Regions from separate parts of the Halomonas saccharevitans genome, predicted to be linked through region 1. Evidence: riboswitches for the same ligand, from Rfam matches in the RefSeq annotation. Region 1 holds a riboswitch; each other region holds the start of a gene.

Evidence for each region. Region 1 has a riboswitch for thiamine pyrophosphate ahead of thiM (hydroxyethylthiazole kinase). Riboswitches for the same ligand answer to the same signal wherever they lie in the genome.
Region 2: another riboswitch for thiamine pyrophosphate. It lies ahead of RSO68_RS08555 (sodium:solute symporter); the one in region 1 lies ahead of thiM (hydroxyethylthiazole kinase).
Region 3: another riboswitch for thiamine pyrophosphate. It lies ahead of thiC (phosphomethylpyrimidine synthase ThiC); the one in region 1 lies ahead of thiM (hydroxyethylthiazole kinase).

Annotation. Positions count from the first base shown of each region.
Region 1 is NZ_JAVXUR010000002.1:458,602-465,876, forward strand. It holds gene RSO68_RS07575 (metal ABC transporter permease) at 1-40, opposite strand, end outside; gene RSO68_RS07580 (metal ABC transporter ATP-binding protein) at 40-813, opposite strand; gene RSO68_RS07585 (metal ABC transporter solute-binding protein, Zn/Mn family) at 958-2,526, shown strand; gene thiE (thiamine phosphate synthase) at 2,610-3,224, opposite strand; gene thiM (hydroxyethylthiazole kinase) at 3,214-4,020, opposite strand; TPP riboswitch at 4,058-4,158, opposite strand; gene RSO68_RS07600 (hypothetical protein) at 4,200-4,466, opposite strand; gene dauA (C4-dicarboxylic acid transporter DauA) at 4,588-6,330, opposite strand; gene RSO68_RS07610 (CopG family transcriptional regulator) at 6,476-6,670, shown strand; gene RSO68_RS07615 (ATP-binding protein) at 6,743-7,275, opposite strand, start outside.
Region 2 is NZ_JAVXUR010000003.1:104,836-112,110, reverse strand. It holds gene ilvD (dihydroxy-acid dehydratase) at 1-254, opposite strand, end outside; gene RSO68_RS08560 (hypothetical protein) at 247-1,875, opposite strand; gene RSO68_RS08555 (sodium:solute symporter) at 1,944-3,332, opposite strand; TPP riboswitch at 3,322-3,441, opposite strand; gene RSO68_RS08550 (hypothetical protein) at 3,555-4,229, shown strand; gene RSO68_RS08545 (HNH endonuclease) at 4,226-4,999, opposite strand; gene RSO68_RS08540 (peroxidase-related enzyme) at 5,066-5,653, opposite strand; gene RSO68_RS08535 (CoA-acylating methylmalonate-semialdehyde dehydrogenase) at 5,804-7,275, opposite strand, start outside.
Region 3 is NZ_JAVXUR010000001.1:1,042,873-1,050,147, reverse strand. It holds gene RSO68_RS04865 (acetate/propionate family kinase) at 1-577, opposite strand, end outside; gene RSO68_RS04860 (outer membrane beta-barrel protein) at 834-1,340, shown strand; gene thiC (phosphomethylpyrimidine synthase ThiC) at 1,476-3,410, opposite strand; TPP riboswitch at 3,489-3,600, opposite strand; gene tenA (thiaminase II) at 3,687-4,355, opposite strand; TPP riboswitch at 4,425-4,567, opposite strand; gene RSO68_RS04845 (YceI family protein) at 4,623-5,243, opposite strand; gene RSO68_RS04840 (CDP-alcohol phosphatidyltransferase family protein) at 5,309-6,001, opposite strand; gene RSO68_RS04835 (zinc-dependent alcohol dehydrogenase) at 6,196-7,182, shown strand; gene RSO68_RS04830 (6-pyruvoyl trahydropterin synthase family protein) at 7,200-7,275, shown strand, end outside.

The sequences.
Region 1 (7,275 bases):
GGCCGGCCAGGGTGGCGCGAACCATGAAGTCGTCGAGCATCAGGGGGTGGCCTCCAGATGACTGGCGCCGGCTGCCGACGGTGCGGGCGGGTTGGCAGGGGCATCGTGATGTGAGTGGTCGTGATGATGGCGATAGAACGCCAAGGTGTCGGCGGTGTCGGCGCCAAACAGCTCCCGGTAGGCCGGTGAGGAGATCACCCGCTCGGGGGTACCCTGGCAGCAAACGTGGCGGTTCAGGCACACCACGCGATCCGAGGCGCGCATCACCACGTGCAGCTCGTGGCTGACCATCAGCACCGCGCAGCCCAGTTCGCGACGCACGCTCTCGATCTGGCGATAGAAGTCGGCCGTGCCGCGGTGATCGAGGCCCTGGGTGGCCTCGTCGAGCAGCAGCAGGTCGGGCTGCTCCAGCAGCGCCCGGGCGAGCAGGATGCGCTGGAACTGCCCGCCCGAGAGGTCCGTCACCTGCTGTCGGCTCAGCCCGGGAACACCGGCCTGTTCCAGAGCCTGGCGTACCGCCTGCTTGGGGTGGCGACGCGGCAGGTTCAGGAAGCGGGTGACCGTCATCGGCAGGGTGGCATCGATAGCCAGCCGCTGGGGCACGTAGCCGATGGTGAGGCCCGGCTGGCGCACGAGCTGGCCGCGAGTGGGTTGCACGGCGCCGATGATGGCCCGCAGCAGGGTCGACTTGCCGGAGCCGTTGGGACCGACCAGGGTGACGATCTCACCGCGGTCGAGGCGTAGATCGATGCCCTCGAGCACGGTTCGCCCGCCGAGGGCGACGTGCAGATCGTTGAGCGAGAGCAGCGGCATGGTGACCCTCCGGTGTAGTCGTCCTGGTGTTCGAAGCCATTGAAGTCGGATGGAGTTGACACGACCGTTAATGTTATAACATAACACTTTGTGCCACAATCGCTCGTTCACTGCCTGCACGTGTCCTGGATACGGAGAGGAATGATGAGGAACAAGCTACTACGTCCGCTTTGCCTGCCCTGGCTGCTAGCACCCGCCGTCGCGGTTGCCGAAGTGCCCGCTGTGGCCGTGGACATCCCGCCGGTCCACTCGCTGGTCGACCGGGTGATGGGAAAGTTGGGCTCGCCCGACCTGGTGATCCAGCCGGGCGCCTCCCCGCACGGCTACTCCATGCGGCCCTCGGAAGCCGAGGCGTTGGCCAATGCAGACATCGTCTTCTGGGTCAGCGACGACCTGACGCCGTGGCTGGCTCGGGCGCAAGATTCGTTGGCCGACGAGGCGCTGAAGGTGGAGCTGATGCAGACGCCGGGCACTCGCCGCCTTGCGTACCGTCAAGGCGCCACGTTCGAGGCGCACGACCATGGCCACGACGACCACGGGCACGACGATCAGGCGCATGACGATCAGGCTCACGACCAGGGTCACGGTCATGCCCACGACGGCGTGGACCCCCATGGCTGGCTCGATCCGGTGAATGCCCAGGCCTGGCTCGAGGCCATCGCCGGGTCGCTGGCCGATCTCGACCCCGGCAACGCCGACACCTATCGTCGGAATGCGGCCGAGGGGCAGGCCGAGCTGGAGGCCCTGATCGACGAACTGGACGACCACCTCGCGGATGACCGTGGAACGCGTTTCATCGTCTTCCACGATGCCTATCAGTACTTCGAGAACCGCTTCGACGTGCCGGCGGCCGGGGCAATCTCCCTGGGCGATGCCTCCGACCCGAGCCCGGCACGCGTCCGCGAGATCCAGGAACGCGTCGCCGAGCTCGGTGTGCAATGCGTGTTCCGCGAGCCGCAATACAACCCGGCGCTGGTCGAGAGCGTGTTCGAGGGCACCGAGGTCGAGACCTCGATCGTCATCGATCCCCTGGGCGTCGATCTGCCGCTCGGGGCCGGCCTCTATTCACAGCTGCTGCGTGGGCTGGCCGAGGGCGTGACGCGCTGCGCCGCCAACGAGGTATCGCCCAGCGACCACAGTCATGATCACGACCACGACCATGCGCACGACCATGATGAGGACGTCTACGCCGGGTATTTCGAGGACAGCCAGATCGAGGACCGGTCACTGTCAGACTGGGCAGGCGACTGGCAGTCGCTCTACCCCTACCTGCAGGATGGCACCCTCGATGAGGTGCAGGCCCACAAGGCAGAGCGGAGCGCCGAGAAAACGGCCGAAGAGATCAAGCAGTACTACGACAGGGGCTATCGGACTGACGTCGATCGCCTCGTGATCGACGGGAATTCCGTCACCTTCCACGAGAATGGCCAGGCGAGGTCCGGCGACTACGCGTACGACGGCTACGAGGTTCTGACCTACGCAGCCGGCAATCGAGGCGTGAGATACGTCTTCGAGCTCGAAGCCGGCGGCGATGCGCTACCGCGCTATATCCAGTTCAGCGACCATGCTATCACCCCGACCGACGCGGACCACTTCCACCTCTACTGTGGTGACGATCGTGAGGCACTGCTGGAGGAGGTCGTGCACTGGCCGACCTACTATCCCTCGCACCTGGACGGTGACGGCATCGTGCGGGACATGCTGGCGCACTGATTTGCCTGCCCCTCGTCACGACGACGCCCCTCCCCGAGAGGGGCGTCATGCTGAAGGGGCACATCATCATATGGGGTGCGTCGTCAGCGGCGCGGGAAGGCGCGGGCGGCGGCCTCGGGGTCCGGGGTGCCGCAGATGGCGGAGATCACCGCCAGGCCACCGGCGCCCGCCTGGCGCACCGCCTCGGCATGCTCGACCTTGAGCCCGCCGATGGCCACGCTCGGCAGCGGGCTCGCCGCCACCAGGGCGGCCAGGCCGTCGAAGCCCAGCGGCTCGGCGTGGTCGTGCTTGCTGGGGGTGGCGAACACCGGACCCAGGCCGAGGTAGTCCAGGGCGCTCGTGTCGAGGCGGGCGAGCTGCTCGTGGGTCTGCACCGAGAGCCCTAGGATCGCCTGGGGGCCGAGTGCGGCCCGGGCCCGGGCCACGTCGCCGTCGTCCTGGCCGATGTGCAGCCCGTCGGCACCCGAGGCGAGCGCCACCTCCAGCCGGTCGTTGATGATCAGCGCCACGCCGGTGCCCTCGAGCGCCGCCTTGAGGCGGCGGGCCTGGTCGATCATCTCGGCATCAGTGGCGTGCTTGTCCCGCAGCTGCACCAGGGTCACGCCGCCCCGGACCGCGGCGACCACGGTCTCCTCCAGGCCATGATCGGCGCAGAGTCCGCCGTCGGTGACGAGATAGAGCGAGAGATCAGGGTGCATCGGCAACCTCCAGTTGGGCCCGCTCGGTGAGGGCCTCGGTATCCAGGTGATAGAGGGCATCGAGGAAGGCGACCGCGAAGCTGCCGGGGCCGCGTGCCACCTCGCCGGCGAGCTCGCCGGCCACGGCGTAGCCGGCCAGCGCCGCCGTCGTCGCCTCGAAGGAGTCGTCGGCGCCGGCCAGGAAGGCCGCCACCACGCCGGTCAGCGCGCAGCCCAGGGTGGTGACTCGGGGCATCAGCGGGTGGCCGCCGTGCACCCGGGCGAGTCGCCGGCCGTCGGTGACCAGGTCCACCTCGCCGGTGACGGCCACCACGCCGCCGGTGCGCTCGGCCAGGCGACGGGCGGCCGCGAGGGCCGCCTCGGCGGGGTCGGTGCTGTCCACGCCGCGTCCGCCGCCGGCGCCGCCCGCCAGGGCGATGATCTCCGAGGCGTTGCCGCGGATCACGGTCGGCGAGAGCGCCAGCAGTCGCGCGCCGGTCTCGCGGCGATAGCGCGTGGCGCCCACCGCCACCGGATCCAGCACCCAGGGGCGCCCCGTCTCTCCGGCCGCCAGCGCGGCGGCCTCCATGGCCTCGACCCAGTGGGGCGAGAGGGTGCCGATGTTGATCGTCAGGGCGCCGGCCAGAGCGGTGAACTCGGCGGCCTCCTCGCGGGCGTGGACCATGGCCGGCGAGGCGCCGATCGCCAGCAGCACGTTGGCCATGCTGTTCATGGCGACATGGTTGGTGATGTTGTGGACCAGCGGGCGGATCTCGCGCACCCGGGCCAGGTGCGCGGCGGGATCGATGTGGTGCATGGGGCCTCCCCGGCGGGGGAGGTGCAGGTCGACGGGAGGCCGGCGCTGCACGACTCCCTACGCCGGCATTGTCCGGGTCAGGTTCCAAGGGTGCATCTCAGCTGCGGCCTGCTCGCCGCGGCGCCCCCGTCGTCAGGCCCCACTATCCTTGTCGTCCGCGCGACTGTAAAGGCCGCGCATCAGGCCAGCAGCTGAATGCCGGCCAGGGTGATCAGGCTGGCCAGGGTCAGGCTGTAGAGGGCCTCCATGACCTCATGCTGCCGGCTCATGCCCGGCGTCATCAGCACCAGGCCCGACGCCCCCAGGGCGACCACTTCGAGGGGCACGGCTACCGGCTGCCAGCCGATCAGCAGCGCGCCGAGGATCAGCAGCAGCAGGCCCGCGACGATCAGTTGGCCGGCCTGTCGCGGGCTCACCGGGATGGCATTCTGGGTGATCGTTTGCATGGTCGTGTCTCCTGGGGGTGGCCGGGCCGAACATCGGCCCCAGCCCCCCTGACGCTACGGGGGGCGTCTTAACGACCGCTTAAGAAGAGATGACCAGTGCGTGTCAGGGGGCGTTCGCGCGTCAGGCGGCTCGGTCGAGCCAGCGCTGGGCCGACCTTCGGGCGTGCTGCAGCTCCCTGCACCAGCTCAGCCGCCCGGCCGCCCGGCGAATGCCCGCACGGCGCAGCTTGACGAGGATCCGTGTCGGCAGGCCGACCAGCACCAGGGCGACCCCCTCACGGTGCATCGTGTCGATCAGCGCCTTTAGAGCGACGATGGCGGTGCCATCCATGCTCGGCACGTCGTGCATGTCGAGAATGACCACCCGCACCTTCGGGTCCACCCGGTGCAGCGAGGTGAGCGCCTTCTCGGCGGCGCCGAAGAACAGCGGACCATTGATGTCGTAGAGGGCGATCTCGTCGGGTAGTACGCCGATGCTGGCATGGGGCTCGCCGTCGACGCGCTGGGTCTCGGTCAGCAGCGCCATGCGCCGGATGAACAGCGCGGCGGCGAGCCCCATGCCCATGGCCACCGCCAGCACCATGTCGAAGAGCACGGTCAGGGTGAAGCAGGTCACGAGAATGGCCACGTCCCCCGGCGGGGCCGAGCGCAGGGTGTGCAGAACGTGTCGGGCCTCGCTCATGTTCCAGGCGACGATGAACAGCAGCGCCGCCAGGGCGGCCATCGGCACCCGTCCCAGCAGGTCCGCCAGGGCCACTACCGCCAGCAGCACCGCCAGGGCGTGGACCACCGCCGCGATCGGCGAGCGGGCGCCGCTTCTGATGCTGGTGGCGGTGCGGGCGATGGCCGCCGTGGCGGTGATGCCGCCGAACAGTGGCGCTACGAGGTTGCCGAGCCCCTGGCCGATCAGCTCGGCGTTGGGGTCGTGCCGGGTCCGGGTCAGACCATCCGAGACCACCGCGCACAGCAGCGACTCGATCGCCCCCAGCAGGGCGATGGCGAAGGCAGGGCCCAGCAGGGCGCGAATCAGCGCGAAATCCACCGCCAGCGGCTCGCCATCCGCACCGGGCAGCCGCCAGGGCGCGATGAAGCTCGGTGCGATGGGAGGAATGCCGCTGCCCGTCTCGCCCTGGGCCTCCCAGGTGAAGCGTGAGGCGATGGTCTCCACCTCCGCGCCCGACCCGGCCAGCCAGTGGTTGATGGCGAAGGCGGCCAGGGCACCGGCGACCAGGCCCACCAGCGGCGCGGGCAGCGGCAGCCCCAGGCGCGGCCAGAGCAGCATGACCCCCAGGGCGAAGAGGCCGACCCCCAGCTCGATAGGCTCCACGGTCGGCAACGAGATCGCGATCTGCCCGAGGTTGTCGATGAAATGCTCGCCCAGCTGGCCGACCTCGAGGCCCAGGAAATCGGGCAGCTGAAGCACCGCGATCACCACCGCGATCCCCGCCGTGAAGCCGAGTACCACCGGGTAGGGCACGTACTGGATCAGGCGACCCATGCCGGTGATGCCGAGGACGACCAGGATCATGCCGGCCATCATCGAGGCGATCAGCAGGCCGCCCAGTCCGTACTGCTGGACGATGGGGAAGAGGATGACCACGAAGGCCGCCGTCGGGCCCGAGACATTGAAGCGTGAGCCGCCGGTCAGCGCGATGAGCACGCCGGCGACGATCGCGGTGTAGAGCCCGTGCTGGGGAGGAACGCCGGTCGCGATCGCCAGCGCCATGGAGAGAGGCACGGCCACGGTGCCGACGGTCAGTCCGGCCAGGATGTCGCGGCGCAGGTCGTCCAGGCCGTAGCCGTCTCGCCAGGCCGCGCGCAGGCCGGTAGCGATGCCGGGAAGGGACGGTCGGTGGCGTGCCATGCTGAGGATCCTCCTTGAAGGTCGAGCCGATCAGGCATGTTAACGACATTAACATGTCATTAGCATTGTCGACAAAGGCGTCAGCGCCGTTGCCCCGCAAGGCGGCGAGCATTAACATTTGATGGTAATGCTCTGGAGAATTGTCATGGAAAAGAAGACGGCACGCCTGACCCTGCTGATCGACCCGCACAAGAAGCGCGCCTTCGAGCAGCTGTGTGCGGCCCAGGACCTGACGCCTTCCCAGGTGGTGAGGCAGTTGATCCGCGACTATCTGAGCGATCATGACGTGGCCTACGAGACGCGTCCTGACCTGGCCGGGCGCGCGTCCGAGAAGACCTGAGGCCCCGACCAGCGGCACCTCGATCGACCGTCGTCGTGGGCTCGGCGCCGCCAGCGACCCAGGGCGGCGGCGTTACGTCCCGCCTTGCGTTCTCGGCAGCGTAACCGTGACGCTCAGGCCGCCGCCCGGGGCGTCGCCGAGCCGCAGCCGGCCGTGGTGGCGCTGCAGCAGGCGGTCGACGATGGAGAGCCCCAGGCCGGCCCCGGCGCCCGGGCCGCCACGGTGGAAGCGTTCCAGCACCTGATGGCGTTCGTTTGCCGGGATGCCGGGTCCCTGATCCTCCACGTCGATCGTCACGGCGTCATGCTCGGCGGTGAGCACGATGCGGATCAGGGCCCCTGTCGGCGAGTGCTGCAGGGCGTTGCCGACCAGGTTCTGCAGCAGTGTATCGATGGCGCCGGGCTCCACCTCCAGCCGCCAGTCCGACGCCTCGTTGGCCTCCAGCTGCAGCTCCTGGCGACCCTCCACGGCCAGCGGCATCAGCTTGGCCAGCGCCTCGCGCACCTCGGGCAGCAGCGCGATCTCGCGCCCCTGGCCATTGCCCTCCTGCTCGGGCTCGAGGCGGGCCAGGGTGAGCAGCTGCGAGACCATCCGCGTGGCGCGGG
Region 2 (7,275 bases), on a different contig from region 1:
GTGATGGTGTTGAAGATCACCCCCTTGCCGCCGGCCGCATCGGCGCCGTCGCTGGCCCGGCGAGCCAGCTCGTCGATGTGGCTGTTGCAGGGGGTGAGGTTGCTCCAGGTCGAGGCGATGCCCACCTGGGGCTTGGCGAAGTCGGCGTCGGTGAAGCCCACCGCCCGGAGCATGGCGCGGCTGGCGGACTTGCCGACGCCGTCCACGACCGGGGCGGAATGGCGGCGACGGGGATCGTCAGGCGTGTCACTCATGGTCGGATATCCTCTTGTCGTATCGGGGTTCCCCCCGGGGGTGGTCATGGGGCTCGGCAGCGTCACTCGACGCGGCGAAGGACGAGGCCGGCCGCGCGAAGGCCACTTCGAACAGCCGAGGGTCATCGAAGTGGCGCCGGCCAACGAAAACGGTGGCATGGGTTCCCCACTGGCGCATGGCGCCGGGGCTCAGGATGCCCGATGGCCACAGCAGGAATCGCTCGAGGCGCCCAGTATGCGACACCAGACCCTCCGGACCATAGAGGCTGCGCCGTCCGCCCCCGGGCAGCGCCAGGGATCGCCGGCCATGGTCGGGCGGCGAGGACACCGCCTTGAGCGCGTAGCGGCGCGCCTCGGCTACGTCGACGCCGGGGTCCGCCACGCCCAGGTGCTCCACGTAATGGCTGACGGCGGCGACGCGCACCGCGAGCCGCTGCCCCGACGCCATGCGGGGAGCCTCGATGGGCGTCAGCGGCGCCTCGCGCAGGTCCGCGTCCGCGGCCACCGCGACGCGCTCGAGGGGCGGTACGGGAAAGAAGAGATGATAGCAGCCGCAGGGATGGATGCTGTCGTGGATCAGCGCTCGCCCCCGCTCGTCGAGGGTGACGCGCCACACCAGGCCATCGAGGCGGCCGCCGAGCAGGTCCAGCGCGCCCTGCCGTGGGCGCGCCGGGAACCACAGGGTGTAGACCAGCTGGGGCAGCAGCTCGCCCTCGAAGCGGGTATGGCTCAATCGCACGTCGGCCACGGGACGGTTGGTGTCGACGAGCGGCAAGGGGCCTTCGGGCCCGGCAAACCAGTAGGGCGCGCCGAACCGGTCGTCATGCCCCTGGGTCTCGACGAGAAACACCGGGGCATGATGCGCCGCCAGGCGCAGCAGCGCCTGGCGATCGAGCTCGACGAAGCCGAGCGGGCTTCGTGGCGCCTCGCGCAGCCACCGCGCCGCGACGGCGGCATCAAGGAGCTCGCCGGTGGGCGGCGCATAGCGCACCAGGGGCGCCTCGGCCGGCAGCGTCGCGAACGGTGCCTCGAAGGTGTCCAGATAGTCCGCCTTCCAGCGGTTGTAACCGAGGGCAAGACCGAGGCGCGTCAGGGGATAGAGCCCCAGTGCCCGGCGCCAGGTCAGGTAGTGGTCGGGGGCCTCGACCGCCGAGCGCAGCCGCTCGCGGGCCGGTCCGGCGCCCTGCTCGGCCAGCAGCTCACGCTCCATCAGGCGCGTGGCGCAGGCATTGAGGGCCGGGGCTGCGCCGGGAGTTGACGACAGCGCCTCCCGCTGGGACGCCGGCAGGTTGGCCGCCTCGATGGCGCGCGCCTCGCCGTCCAACTCGCGCATCCGGGTCACCCAGTCGGCGAAGGCCGCGGGGCTGTCGAGCTCGTCATCGAAGCTGGCCAGCAGGCGGTCGACACGCAGGTAGGGGAAGCCGGCGACCCGCGCCGCCCCGGCATCGGCCACCCCGGCCTCGGTCACGGCCGCATCGAAGGCCGCCAGCTGCACCAGGCAGCGGGTGTCGCGCGGGTCGCGGTCGGCCAGCTCCGCACGCCAATCGGGACCGGCGGCACAGCCCGCCAGCAGCCCGAACAGCACGAGCGCCCCTAGGCGCAGCGGTGACCAGACGGGCATGGGGCGTTTCCTCGAGAACGCGGATCGACCCTCTCAGGGTGGGCGCCCTCCCGCGAAGTGGCAACGTCTCAGGCAGCACGCGCCCTTCTCGCCGGCCGGAGCCCGGCGATCAGCAGGCTGACCAGGCTCGAGAGCAGCAGCGCGCCGAGAAACGGCGGCAGGGTCGGAATGCTGCCGGGGAAGCTCGCCGCCAGCACGCCGGCCGCGAGGCTGCCCTGGGCCACCCAGCCCGGCAGGATGGCGCCGAGCATGCCCGACACGCCGCCGGCCACCGCAGCGGTGGCGCTCATCCGCGACCAGAGGCCCAGCAGCACCGGCACCACGATGGCCGCGCAGAGCAGGTCGGCGATCAGGAACAGGCGCAGCACCGAGAGCCCCTGCAGCGCCACGATCACCACCGGCACCATCAGCGCCACGGTGGCCAGGCGCGCCGCGCCGATGGAGAGGCCGCGCCGACCGGACCCCGCCACCACCAGAGAGGCGATGCCGTTCTGCAGGGTATCCACGCTGGAGGCCACCAGGGTGACCGCCAGCACCAGCGCCGGCAGCGCCAGCCATCCCGGCGCCTCGGTGAGCAGCGCGAAGAAGGGAATCGGCGGTTCGCCCAGCGCCACGCCGGCCATGGCGGCCAGCATGCCGAGCCCGCCGATCACCATCACCACCAGCACGGTGATGCCGCCGCCGAGCCAGGCGCCGCGGCCCAGGGCACGGTCGTCCCGGGCCGCCCATACCCGCTGCCAGTAGCCCTGATGGAAGAGGTTCGCCGCCGTCACCGCGATCACCAGGGTTAGCGCCACGGCGAGGGCGTCACCGGCCGGGATCGACGGCAGGGCCGCCGCCACCGGCATCTCGGGCAGGCGCGCAAGCGCCACCCCGCCGACCAGCGCCAGCAGGGCGACCAGCAGCCAGGCCTGCCAGCGGTCGGTGGCAAGGCTCGCCCGCAGCCCGCCCACTGCCGTGTAGAGCAGCGTGGAGATCGCCACGCCGATCACCACCAGCGCCGGTGGCACCTCGGAGAGCAGCGCGGTGATGGCCCCGACGGCGGTCAGCTCCGCGGCCAGGAAGCAGGCCATGTAGAGCACGGAGACCAGCGACACCCAGCGCCGCACCCCGGCCCCGTAGCAGGCCTCGGCGAACTCGCCGATGCTGCGCCCCTCCGGCAGGTGGCGGCGGATCGCCGGGCCATAGAGTCCCAGCACGATGAACGGCAACGCCGAGCCGACGGCATAGCCGGCCAGCGCCAGCGGGCCGACGAAGGCGCCGATCTCGGGGGGCGCGAAGAGGATCCAGGCGCCCATCCCCGAGGCAAGGAAGGAGAGCCCCAGGGTCGAGGCACTCTGGGAGTTGCGCGCGGTGACGTAGTCGTCGAGGGGGCCATCGGCCCGGCGGGCCTTGAGGCCCAGGAAGGCAAAGCAAAGCAGCGCCGCGCCGAGCACGGCAGACGTCAGGACAGGCATGTCGCACTTCCTCCGCCGGTGTGAACCGGATCAGGTTCCAGGGTCAGCGCCATGCGCTCTCTCAGCCCCGGCCGACGCGTGCGGCGGCGAGACTCCCCTGGCGACAGTGAATGGATTGTGGGATCGCGTCTCAAGCCGGCGCCATAACGGCCGATAGACACAGGATCGAGGGGCATCATAACGTCGCCCCACCGTGACGACCACCCGTGCCGGAGCCCCGAGATGCCCTACACCGAAGCCAAGGAACACGCCCCCGGGCGCCTGCACGGGATCTTCGTCGATCCCTACAGCGCCTTCGACAACGCCGCCACCGAGCGCCTGCTGCACCTGCGCATGGCGAGCGAGGCGCTGATCCTGGCACCGATGCGCGAGGGCCGGCTGGTGCTGCGCGTCATCCACGGCTGGCAGAACGGCAGCTTCGAGCCCGCCGAGCTCTGCCACAGCGACCATCGACTGGACTCCTTGGCGGCGCTACGCCGGGTGACCGACGACTATCGCCAGGCCTTCGAGGGTGGGCAGCCGCTGCCGTGCGACGGCACCGGGCTCTTGGCCGATCCCCTGGCCCGGGCCATCGCCGCCGCCGAGGCCGAGGGCCAGGCCCTCGACGAGGAGACCCGCACTATCCCCGCGCGCTGGCCCGCCTTCCGACAGGGCCTGACCCTCTACACCTTCTTCAAGGTCTACCACCGCCTCACCTATAGCGAAGACGACGCCTACCGTTCGATCCTCTGCCAGACGCCCCAGGGGCCCCGCGAGATCCACGAGTTCCACCTCGAGGAGGGCGAGTTCGCCGTGGTGGCGCCCCGCGAGAATGAGGACGGCGACAGCGTGCTGCTGCTGCACGAGAGCCAGCTGACGCCGGTGCTGCAGCTATTGGAGGCGGGTCACGGCGCTTAACGCCGGAAGCACTCGCGGTAGTGCCAGGCGAGATAGTCGCGGTTGGGAAACGCCGAGACTGTGAGATCCAGCGGCTGGCCATCGAGATCGCACAGTTGGCGCTTGAGCCGCCCGCTTGCTCCGGTGCTCATCAGCTCCGGCGCGATGCGGATGCGCCCCTGATCATCGATGGCCAACAGGCCACCGTCGAAGGCGCGATCATGCAGGGCATTCAGGCACAGGCCATTGGCGGGATCCAGACGCGATGCGGGACGCGTGCGCCAGGGGACGATGTGGCTGGCCATCAGCAGGTCCTCGTGACGCAGTCCCGTGATGACACAGCGCGTGTCATAGCGAATCATCACGGCCTTGCGGAATAGCGACTGCCCCACCCGCTGTTTCTGAAGGCGCCTCACGTCCTGGCCGGAGTAGTCCGTCTCGCCCGACGATGGCTCGGCTGCGAATGCCGGATCCTCGTCGCTAACGAGCGTCCAGGCCTGCTCGCATTCGCTCGATACGGTTTCCGGGTCGGTGATGAAGCGCTGCCAGAGCACGCGATCCTTCTGCGAAGCGCCTGGGAGCCCCTTCTTGCCCAGCGCCAGCACCTCGGGGTCGAGGCTCGCATAGTTGGTGAGCTTCATCGCCACGGAGTTGGCCGAGCGCCCCAGGCGTTCGGCCAAACCAACGACTTCAGGGCGTCCACTGTGAAGCTGTCCAAACGTCAGTCGGCAGTAGAGCGATAGCGCCAGCAAACGCTCGTGATCCGTCCATGCCTTTCTTTCCGCTGCCATGCGGCCTCCGAATGTTGGATGCCAACAGCCTACGCCGGCGCATTCACGGCGACCACGTCGGTCGGATCACTTCTCCCGCGGCACCCGCCCCATCAGGTAGAACTCCTCGTTGGGCGGGGTGCCGGTCAGGGTGACCAGGCGATTGGAGAGGCCGAAGAAGGCGGTGATGGCGCCGATGTCCCAGATGTCGTCATGGGTGAAGCCGGCCGTTTTCAGGCGCGCCTCCCACTCGTCGGTGAGTTCCCCCACCTCCAGGCCGCAGTAGAGAGCGAAATCCAGCATCACGCGGTGGCGCTCGCTGATCGGCGCGGTGCGGTGATTGATGGCCACCTGGTCGGCAAGCAGCGGGTCCTTGCTGTAGATGCGCACCAGGGCGCCGTGGGCCACCACGCAGTAGAGGCAGCGATTGCGGGCGCTGGTAGCCACCACGATCATCTCCTTCTCGGCCTTGGTGAGGGTGTCGGACTCCCGCTCCATCAGGGCGTCGTGGTAGGCGAAGAAGGCCCGAAACTCGGCCGGACGGTGGGCCAGCATCAGGAAGACGTTGGGCACGAAGCCGGCCTTGTCCTGCACCGCCAGCATGGTGTCGCGGATGTCGTCGGGCAGGTCGTGGATCGATTCGGGGATGGGGAAACGGCTGATCGGTGCGGACATGGTGGCTCCTGGCGCTGTGGTTGTTGTTGTCCTGAAACTCCAGTTAACGTCAACGTAAACGCAGTGTCTACCCGTCCTTGGTGGCCCCAAGCGACAGCGGCCCCGCCTCTCTCGAGACGGGGCCGCCGATGGCCGTTGAGCGGGGTGCGGTCAGCCCAGCGAGATGGTGCTGTTGATGCCGCTGGAGACGTTCTCCGGCTCGAACCAGCGCGCGGTGACGGTCTTGGTCTGGGTCCAGAAGCTGATCGCCTGCTTGCCGTTGGGGCCCAGGTCGCCGAGCTTGGAGCCGCGTGAGCCGGTGAAGCTGAAGTAGGCGACCGGCACCGGGATCGGCACGTTGATGCCCACCTGGCCGACGTCGATGTCGCTCTCGAAGCGTCGCGCCACCCAACCGGAGTTGGTGAAGATCGAGGTGCCGTTGCCGTTGGGGTTGGCGTTGACGAACGCGATCGCCTCGTCGAGGGTCTCGACGCCGACCACGCAGAGCACCGGCCCGAAGATCTCCTCGCGGTAGATGGTCATCTCAGTGGTCACGTCGCTGAACAGGGTCGGGCCGACGAAGTTGCCGTTCGGATAGCCTTCCACCTCACAGCCGCGGCCGTCGACCAGCAGCTTGGCGCCCTCCTGCTCGCCGGTGGCGATCAGGCGCTCCACGCGCTCCTTGGCCTGGGGCGAGACCAGCGGGCCGAGGTCGGCGTCCGCCTGGGTGCCAGGACCGACCTTCATGTTGCGGGCGCCCTCGGCGATGTCCTCGAGCCACTCGCGGGCCTCACCCACCAGCACCACCACGGAGTTCGCCATGCAGCGCTGTCCGGCGGCGCCGAAGGCGGAGCCCAGCAGGTTGTTGATGGCCTGGCTGCGGTTGGCGTCCGGCATCACCACGCAGTGGTTCTTGGCGCCCATCATCGCCTGCATGCGCTTGCCGGCGGCGGCGGCGCGATCGTAGAGCAGCGAGCCGACATGGCTGGAGCCGATGAAAGAGAGCGCCTTGATGTCGGCATGATCGGCGATCTGGTTAGCGACGTCCGGGCCGCCGTGCACCACGTTCAGCACACCGGCCGGCACGCCTGCCTCGTGGGCCAGCTCGACCAGGCGCATGGTGGAGGTCGGGTCCTGCTCGGAGGGCTTGAGCACGAAGGTGTTACCGGTGGCGATGGCCAGCGGGAACATGAAGCAGGGCAGCATGATCGGGAAGTTGAAAGCGGTGATGCCAGCGCCCACGCCCAGCGGCTGGTTGAGGCTGTAGACGTCTACCTCATTGGCGGCGTTCTCGGCCAGTTCGCCGAGCTGCAGGGAAGTGATCGAACAGGCGTGCTCCACCACCTCCAGGCCGCGGCCTACCTCGCCGGCCGCATCCGGCAGGGTCTTGCCGTGTTCCTCGCTGATCAGCGCGGCCAGCTCATCGGTGTTGTCGCGGATCAGCGCCTGGAGCTTGAGCATGATGCGCATACGCTTGCCCAGCGGCACCTTGCGCCAGGTCTTGAAGGCCTCCTTGGCGCTGGCGACGGCCTGCTCGACCTCCTCGGCGGTGCAGAACGGTACCCGCGCGACCACCTCCTGGGTGGCCGGATTGACCACGTCGCGCCACTCCTGGCTCTGGGACTGGACGGGCTGGCCATCGA
Region 3 (7,275 bases), on a different contig from region 1:
CATGACGGCGCTCGCTCAGGGTGTCGACCCGCGCGCTCACGTAGGCGTGGCTGCTGCCGTGAAAGCCGTAGCGGCGAATGCCGTGGCGACGATAGAGCGATTCCGGCAGCGCATAGCGATAGGCCCGCGGGGGCAGGGTCTGGTGAAAGGCGGTATCGAAGACCGCGACCTGGGGCAGGTCGGGGAACAGCGCCTGGGTGGCCTTGAGGCCCTCCAGGTTGGCCGGGTTGTGCAGCGGCGCCATGGCCACGGTGGCCTCGATGGCGCGCTTCGCGGCGGCATCGAGGCGGGTGGCGCGGGTGAAGCGCTCGCCGCCGTGGACGACGCGATGCCCCACCGCCACGGGATGCTGTCCCTCGAGACCCTCGAGGATCTCCGCCATGGCGTCGGCGTGGCCGGCCCCGTGCAGCGGCCGCGAGAACGAGCGGCCCTGGCTATCGACGCCCGTCAGGCGCGCATCCTCGCTGCCCAGGCGCTCGGCCAGGCCGGAGAGGCGGGGCGCGCCGGGCGAGGCGGGCACCAGGGCGTACTTGATCGACGAGGAACCGCAGTTGATGACCAGTACCGGGTCGTTCATGGCACATCCTTCTGTATCGAGTGGCGCGGGGCGTGCGATCGACTGTGAGCGCACGGGCACGGCGCCTTATTCTCGCGAAATTAACACGTTGCGAGGCGAGAAACAGTGACGTGGATCGCGAGACGGCGACGCAGGCGCTTCTCATTCTTTGCGTGACGCCGCTGCCGTCACCTCGAGGTGAGCATTGCACCTTGGTCTAAGCTGGGCCAGAATGAAGTCGTGTATGAAAACAGTGTTTTCTAACTGGAGGCCTGCCATGAAGACCCTTACGATCTCTGCGGTATCCGCGGCCCTGCTGCTGGCCGGCACCAGCGCCTTGGCTCAGAGCAGCGTCATGAACTACGACCCGAGCCCCTATCTGGGTGGCGATGCCCTGTTCTGGGAGCTGGATCCTGATCGCGGCTCCGGCAGCGCCGACAGCACCGGCCTGCGCCTGCGCGGCGGCGTGGCCTTCAACGACTACTTCGCCCTGGAAGGCCACCTCGGCGGCGGCGGTTCCGACGGTCCCGTCGAGCTCGACTACCTCGCCGGCGCCTACGCCAAGGGCATCCTGCCGATCACCCCGGACTTCCGCCTCTACGGTCTGGCCGGCTTCACCGAGGTGGATGTCGATATCGAGGAAGAGAGCGGTTTCTCCTGGGGCGGCGGCGCCGCGTTCGACGTGGCACCGAATCTGGCCCTCGGGGCCGACTACGTCCGCTACCTGGACGAATCGAGCTACACCTTCGATGCCGCGAGCGTCGGGATGACGTTCCACTTCTGATCGGGTGGCGACACGCCGCGTCTACGGTTCGCCACGACACCACGAAAAACGCCCCCGCCGGACAGCCGGCGGGGGCGTTCGAGTGTGTGAGGGGAGCCGGCGACCGTCCGGAACAGCGACAGTCGCGGCGTCGCGTCAGACTTCCTTGTAGAGCTCGGCGCCCTCCTGGCGGAACCGTTCGGCCTGCTCCTGCATGCCACGCTCTACCGTCTCTCGTTCTACCCACTCGGGGTCGCCGTCGAGGCCCTTCTCCTTGGCCTCGCGCTTCAAGAACGAATCGCGGACCTCCTGGCTGATCTTCATCGAGCAGAACTTCGGCCCGCACATGGAGCAGAAGTGCGCCACCTTGGCGGAGTCCTTGGGCAGGGTCTCGTCGTGGTACTCGCGGGCGGTATCCGGGTCTAGCCCTAAGTTGAACTGGTCCTCCCAGCGGAACTCGAAGCGCGCCTTGGAGAGCGCGTTGTCCCGGCGCTGGGCGGCCGGGTGCCCCTTGGCGAGGTCGGCGGCGTGGGCGGCGATCTTGTAGGTGATGATGCCGGTCTTGACGTCGTCCTTGTTGGGCAGGCCCAGGTGCTCCTTGGGCGTCACGTAGCAGAGCATGGCGCAGCCGTACCAGCCGATCATGGCAGCACCGATGCCGGAGGTGATGTGATCATAGCCCGGTGCGATGTCGGTGGTCAGCGGCCCCAGGGTGTAGAAGGGCGCCTCGTCGCACGCCTCGAGCTGCTTGTCCATGTTCTCCTTGATCAGGTGCATGGGCACGTGGCCCGGCCCCTCGATCATCACCTGGACGTCGTGCTGCCAGGCGATGCGGGTCAGCTCGCCCAGGGTCTCGAGCTCGGCGAACTGCGCCTCGTCGTTGGCGTCGGCCACCGAGCCCGGGCGCAGGCCGTCGCCCAGCGAGAAGGCGACGTCATACTGCTTGCAGATCTCGCAGATCTCCTCGAAGTGGGTGTAGAGGAAGCTCTCCTGGTGGTGGAAGAGGCACCACTTGGCCATGATCGACCCGCCCCGGGAGACGATGCCGGTGACACGCTTGGCGGTCAGCGGCACGTAGCGCAGCAGCACGCCGGCGTGGATGGTGAAGTAGTCCACGCCCTGCTCGGCCTGCTCGATCAGGGTGTCGCGGAACACCTCCCAGGTGAGGTCCTCGGCCACGCCGTTGACCTTTTCCAGCGCCTGGTAGATGGGCACGGTACCGATCGGCACCGGGGCGTTGCGGATGATCCACTCGCGGGTCTCGTGGATGTTCTGCCCGGTGGAGAGATCCATGATGGTGTCCGAGCCCCAGCGGATGCCCCAGGTCATCTTGTCGACCTCGTCCTCGATGGAGGAGGTGACCGCCGAGTTGCCGAGGTTGCCGTTGATCTTCACCAGGAAGTTGCGGCCGATGATCATCGGCTCGGTTTCCGGGTGGTTGATGTTGCAGGGGATGATCGCCCGACCCGCGGCGACCTCGTCGCGCACGAACTCCGGGGTGATCTCCTCCGGCAGGCGCGCGCCGAAGCCCTGGCCGGCGTGCTGGTGGCCGAGGATGCGCTCGACCTCCGCAGTACCCAGCGCCTGGCGGCGCTGATTCTCGCGAATGGCGATGAATTCCATCTCCGGGGTGACGATGCCCTGGCGGGCGTAGTGGAGCTGGGTGACGTTCACGGCCTTGCCATCTTTTGAACGGCGTGCCCGACGGGGCGTGCGGGTCAGATCGAAACGCAGGTTGGCAAGCATCGGGTCGTTGGCCCGGCGCCGGCCGTAGTCGGAGGTCGGGCCGTCGAGGCGCTCGGTGTCGCCGCGTTCCTCGATCCAGTCGCGGCGCAGCTCGGCAAGGCCCCGGCGCAGGTCGATCTCGGCCTCGGGGTCGGTGTAGGGGCCGGAGGTGTCGTAGACCAGCAGCGGCGGGTTGGCCTCGTCCTCACCGGAGGTCCTGGTCGGCGAGAGACTGATCTCGCGGAACGGCACCCGGATGTCCGGGCGCGAGCCCTCCACGTAGATCTTGCGCGAGCCGGGCAGCGGCTTTACGGCGGCCTCGTCGACGCGGGCGCTCTCGGCGAGGAAATGGGCGGTCTTGCTCATGGTGTTCTCCCTTGGATTGTCGGGGTCTTGTTCAGGGAGGACACAGGCGGGAAGGACAGGGGCCACGGTGCCGGGGCGTGCGGCCTGTCGCTTGATCCCTACGCTGGTCCTAGCCAGTTCAGGTTCAACGGGATCCATGCTGGCAAGCGCATGGTCTCAGCCGTCATCAACGGCGCCCCGTCAAGCGTTGGTGGTCGGGCAATCTCGCGATTCCCCTTCTATCCCGTGGGTGGGCGGCCTGACCAGAACCAGCCCGGGATGACAGCTGGGGCCAGCTCAGAGGCGCTGGTCGAGCCCCATCTGCCAGAAGTCGATCTCGAGCCGGGTGGCGTCGCGGAACACCGCGGTAAGCTCGGCGAAGCGCGCCGGCGTCACCTCCGCCAGGCGGGCGTCGAGCCAGGCGCGCTCGTCCGCCATGGCCTGCTGAAACGCCTCGCTCTCGTACATGGCGATCCAGGCGTCATAGGGATTCGCGTCGCCGCGCACCGTGGTGGCGCGGCCGTTGAGCCACTGGGCGATCTCGCCGTAGCCGACCAGGCAGGGGGCCAGCGCCACGTGCAGGTCGAGCAGGTCGCCGCGGTGGCCGGTATCCAGCACGTAGCGGGTGTAGGCCAGCGTCGCGCGGGCCTCGGGCAGGCGCGAAAGGTCCTGCTCCGAGATGCCCCAGGCGCGGCAGTAGTCCACGTGCAGCCCCAGCTCGACGTCGAGGATGGTCTTCAAGCCGTCGAAGGCGTGACGTAGCTCGCCGAGGTCGCGGCTCTTGTAGGCGGCCAGGGCATAGGCCCGGGCGAAATGGATCAGGAACAGGTAGTCCTGCTGGAGGTAGTGGCGAAAGGCGCCTTCCTCGAGGGTGGCGTCGCCGAGCCGGCGAACGAAGTCGTGCTCGATGTAGGCGCGCCAGTCGTCCTGGCAGGCCGCGGTGAGATCGTCGAATCGGTAGCCCATCTTGTCTCCGGTCTGAGGGCGATCCGGAAGCGGGGCGGGAGAGGGTGACCGGGGAAGGTGCCGAGATGGCGCTGGTCACCGCTTGATTCCTACGCCGGTACTAGCCGGATCAGGTTCACGGGACCAGCGCTCGGTGTCTCGAGTCTGTTGCGACAGACTCTCGATACCCTGCGCCATCTCAGCCGGCTCTACCGGCACCCCGTCAAGCGAAGCCTTGACTGTAGCATTCTGGCGGAGATTTACCAGCCTGCCTGCGGTGGGAGTCGGCTACTGCCGAATGGCTTCCAGCTCGAGGATCAGCTCCACCTCGTCGCCGACCAGGCCGTTGTCGACCCCGTAGGTCATTCCCCAGTCGCTGCGCTGGAGGGTGGTGCGTGCCGACAGCCCCAGGGTGTGCTGCTCGTGGCCGAAGGGGTAGGTCGCGGCCTTGTTGAGCGTGACCTCCAGAGTCACCGGGTGGGTCTCGCCCAGCAGGGTCAGATCGCCCTCGAGAGTGCCCTGGCGGTCGCTGTGCGTCTCGAGGCCGGTGGCCTCGAAGACGATGGTCGGGTAACGCCCCGCGTCGAGGAAGTCATCGCTGCGCAGGTGGTCGTCGCGATCGTCGTGATTGGTGAAGGCGCTGTCGGCCGTGATTTCGACCCTGCCGGAGTGCAGCCGCTGCGTCTGCTCGTCATAGACGAATTCGCCACGACCCTCCAGGAACATGCCGAGGGTATCCGCGTAGCCGATGTGTTCGGTCAGAAAGCCGATGGAGAAGTGGTCGGGATCGATCTCGTAGGTATGTGGCTCGGCGCTGGCCATGGGCGTCGTGAGGACGCCCAGCGTCAGGACCAGTCCGGTAGCGATCGGCAGGGGGGAGCAGGGTGTCGGGTGGCGAGGCGTGGGCATGGGGGCATCCTCCGGGGGGCTAGGGTCAGGGATCAGGGGCACGGGGTCTTGCCGTCCTGTGGCCATCACGCCGAGGCGCGGCGATACAGCCAGCGTATATCGGTGATGAACGACCAGCTGAGGGCCAAAAGCGCACTGCCCGCCAGCCAGCTCGCCGCTGTGGTGCCGGTCACGGGCAGCAGGGCGATCATCAGGGCGGCCACCTGCCAGACGCATACCGCCTTGCGGCGGCGACTCTCCGGCAGCGGTTCGGTCAGCCAGGTCATCCTGAGCCCGGCAATAACGAAAGCGTAGCGCATGGCGCCGATGGCCAGGACCCAAGGGCCTGCCTTGTCGAGCAGCAGTAGCGCCAGGCACAGCACGAGGATGAAGAAGGCATCGAGCTCCATGTCGAACCGGGCGCCGAAGTCGCTCTGGGTGGACGTGCGCCGGGCGACCCAGCCATCCACGCCGTCCAGCAGCAGGGCCAGCAGGGCCAGGATGGCGAGGGGAAACGCGGAGCGGGCCAGCAGATCCGGATCGGCCAGGGTGCCGGCCAGCAGGGCGACGATAGCGCCTCGCCCCAGGGTGACGCGGTTGGCCCAGCCCAGTTCACGCCAGTGGGCGGGCAGGTTCGCCAGGACTAGCCCGGCCATGATGAGGTAGCAGACCATCGCCAACAGTGGGACCGGCAGGCTCGCCTCTAGCCAGCCAGTGAGCAGTGAGGCCGGAATCACCAGGCCCAGGGCCCCTGTTCCAAGGTCACGAGCGATCGTCATAGGCGCCTCTATCGCGGCATGATGCGGTCGATAAATGACGATACTGCATTGTTCATCGGCGTGCTAGTGTATCAATATTGTAGAAGTTTAGGGCGTGTCGCCATGCGCGATACCGGCCCGGGGCAGGTGGCCAGCACGGGGCCCCTGGATTGTATCCCGTAACACCCGCCGAATATTGCCAAAGGGATCTTGCCATGCCACACGAGACCGCTACCGCCTTCTGGACCCTGGCTCCCGGCCAGGGGGCCCTGCGAGAGGAGGTTCTGGCCAGGCCCGGCCCCGGCGAGGTGGCCGTTCGCACCCTCTATAGCGGCATCAGCCGAGGCACCGAGGCGCTGGTCTTCGGGGGGCGGGTGCCGGAAAGCGAATGGCAGCGCATGCGTGCCCCCTTCCAGGCAGGCGACTTCCCCGGGCCGGTCAAGTACGGCTACATCAACGTGGGTGTCGTCGAAGCCGGGGAGCCCTCCCTGATCGGTCGCGAGGTGTTTTGCCTCTATCCCCACCAGGATCGCTTCGTGGTGTCGGCGGATGCCGTGACGCCGCTGCCGGACGGCCTGCCGGCGGCGCGAGCCGTGCTCGCGGCCAACATGGAGACGGCCATCAATGCGGTCTGGGATGCCGCCCCCGGGGTGGGAGACCGGATCGCCGTGGTCGGCGCCGGCGTGGTCGGCGCCCTGGCGGCCTGGTTATGTGCCGCGATGCCGGGCACTCGGGTGCAGCTGGTGGACGTGATGCCGGGCCGTTACGCCCTGGCCGAGGCCCTGGGGCTCGAGCTCTCGCTCCCGGACTCGGCTCGGCGCGAGAACGACCTGGTGATTCATGCCAGCGGTCGGGCCGAGGGGCTGCGCCTGGCCCTTTCCCTTGCCGGTTCCCGGGCGAAAGTGGTGGAGATGAGCTGGTTCGGCAGTGCCCAGGTCGCGCTGCCGCTGGGCGAGGCCTTCCACTCGCGGCGCCTGACGCTGCAGGCGAGCCAGGTCGGGCACCTGCCCCCCGAGCGCGCGGCCCGCTGGGATTATCGTCGCCGCCTGGCCCTGGCCCTGGACCTGTTGGACGACCCGCGCCTCGACGCCCTGATCAGCGGCGAGAGCGACTTTCACGAGCTGCCGTCGCTGATGCCGCGCCTGGCCGCTGGCGGCGGCGACGTGCTCTGCCATCGCCTGCACTACCCGACCCCTTCCTGATGCGAGGAGCCTGACTCATGTACCGCCTCAACGTTCGCGACCATTTCATGATCGCCCACAGTTTTCGCGGCGAGGTCTTCGGCCCCGCCCAAC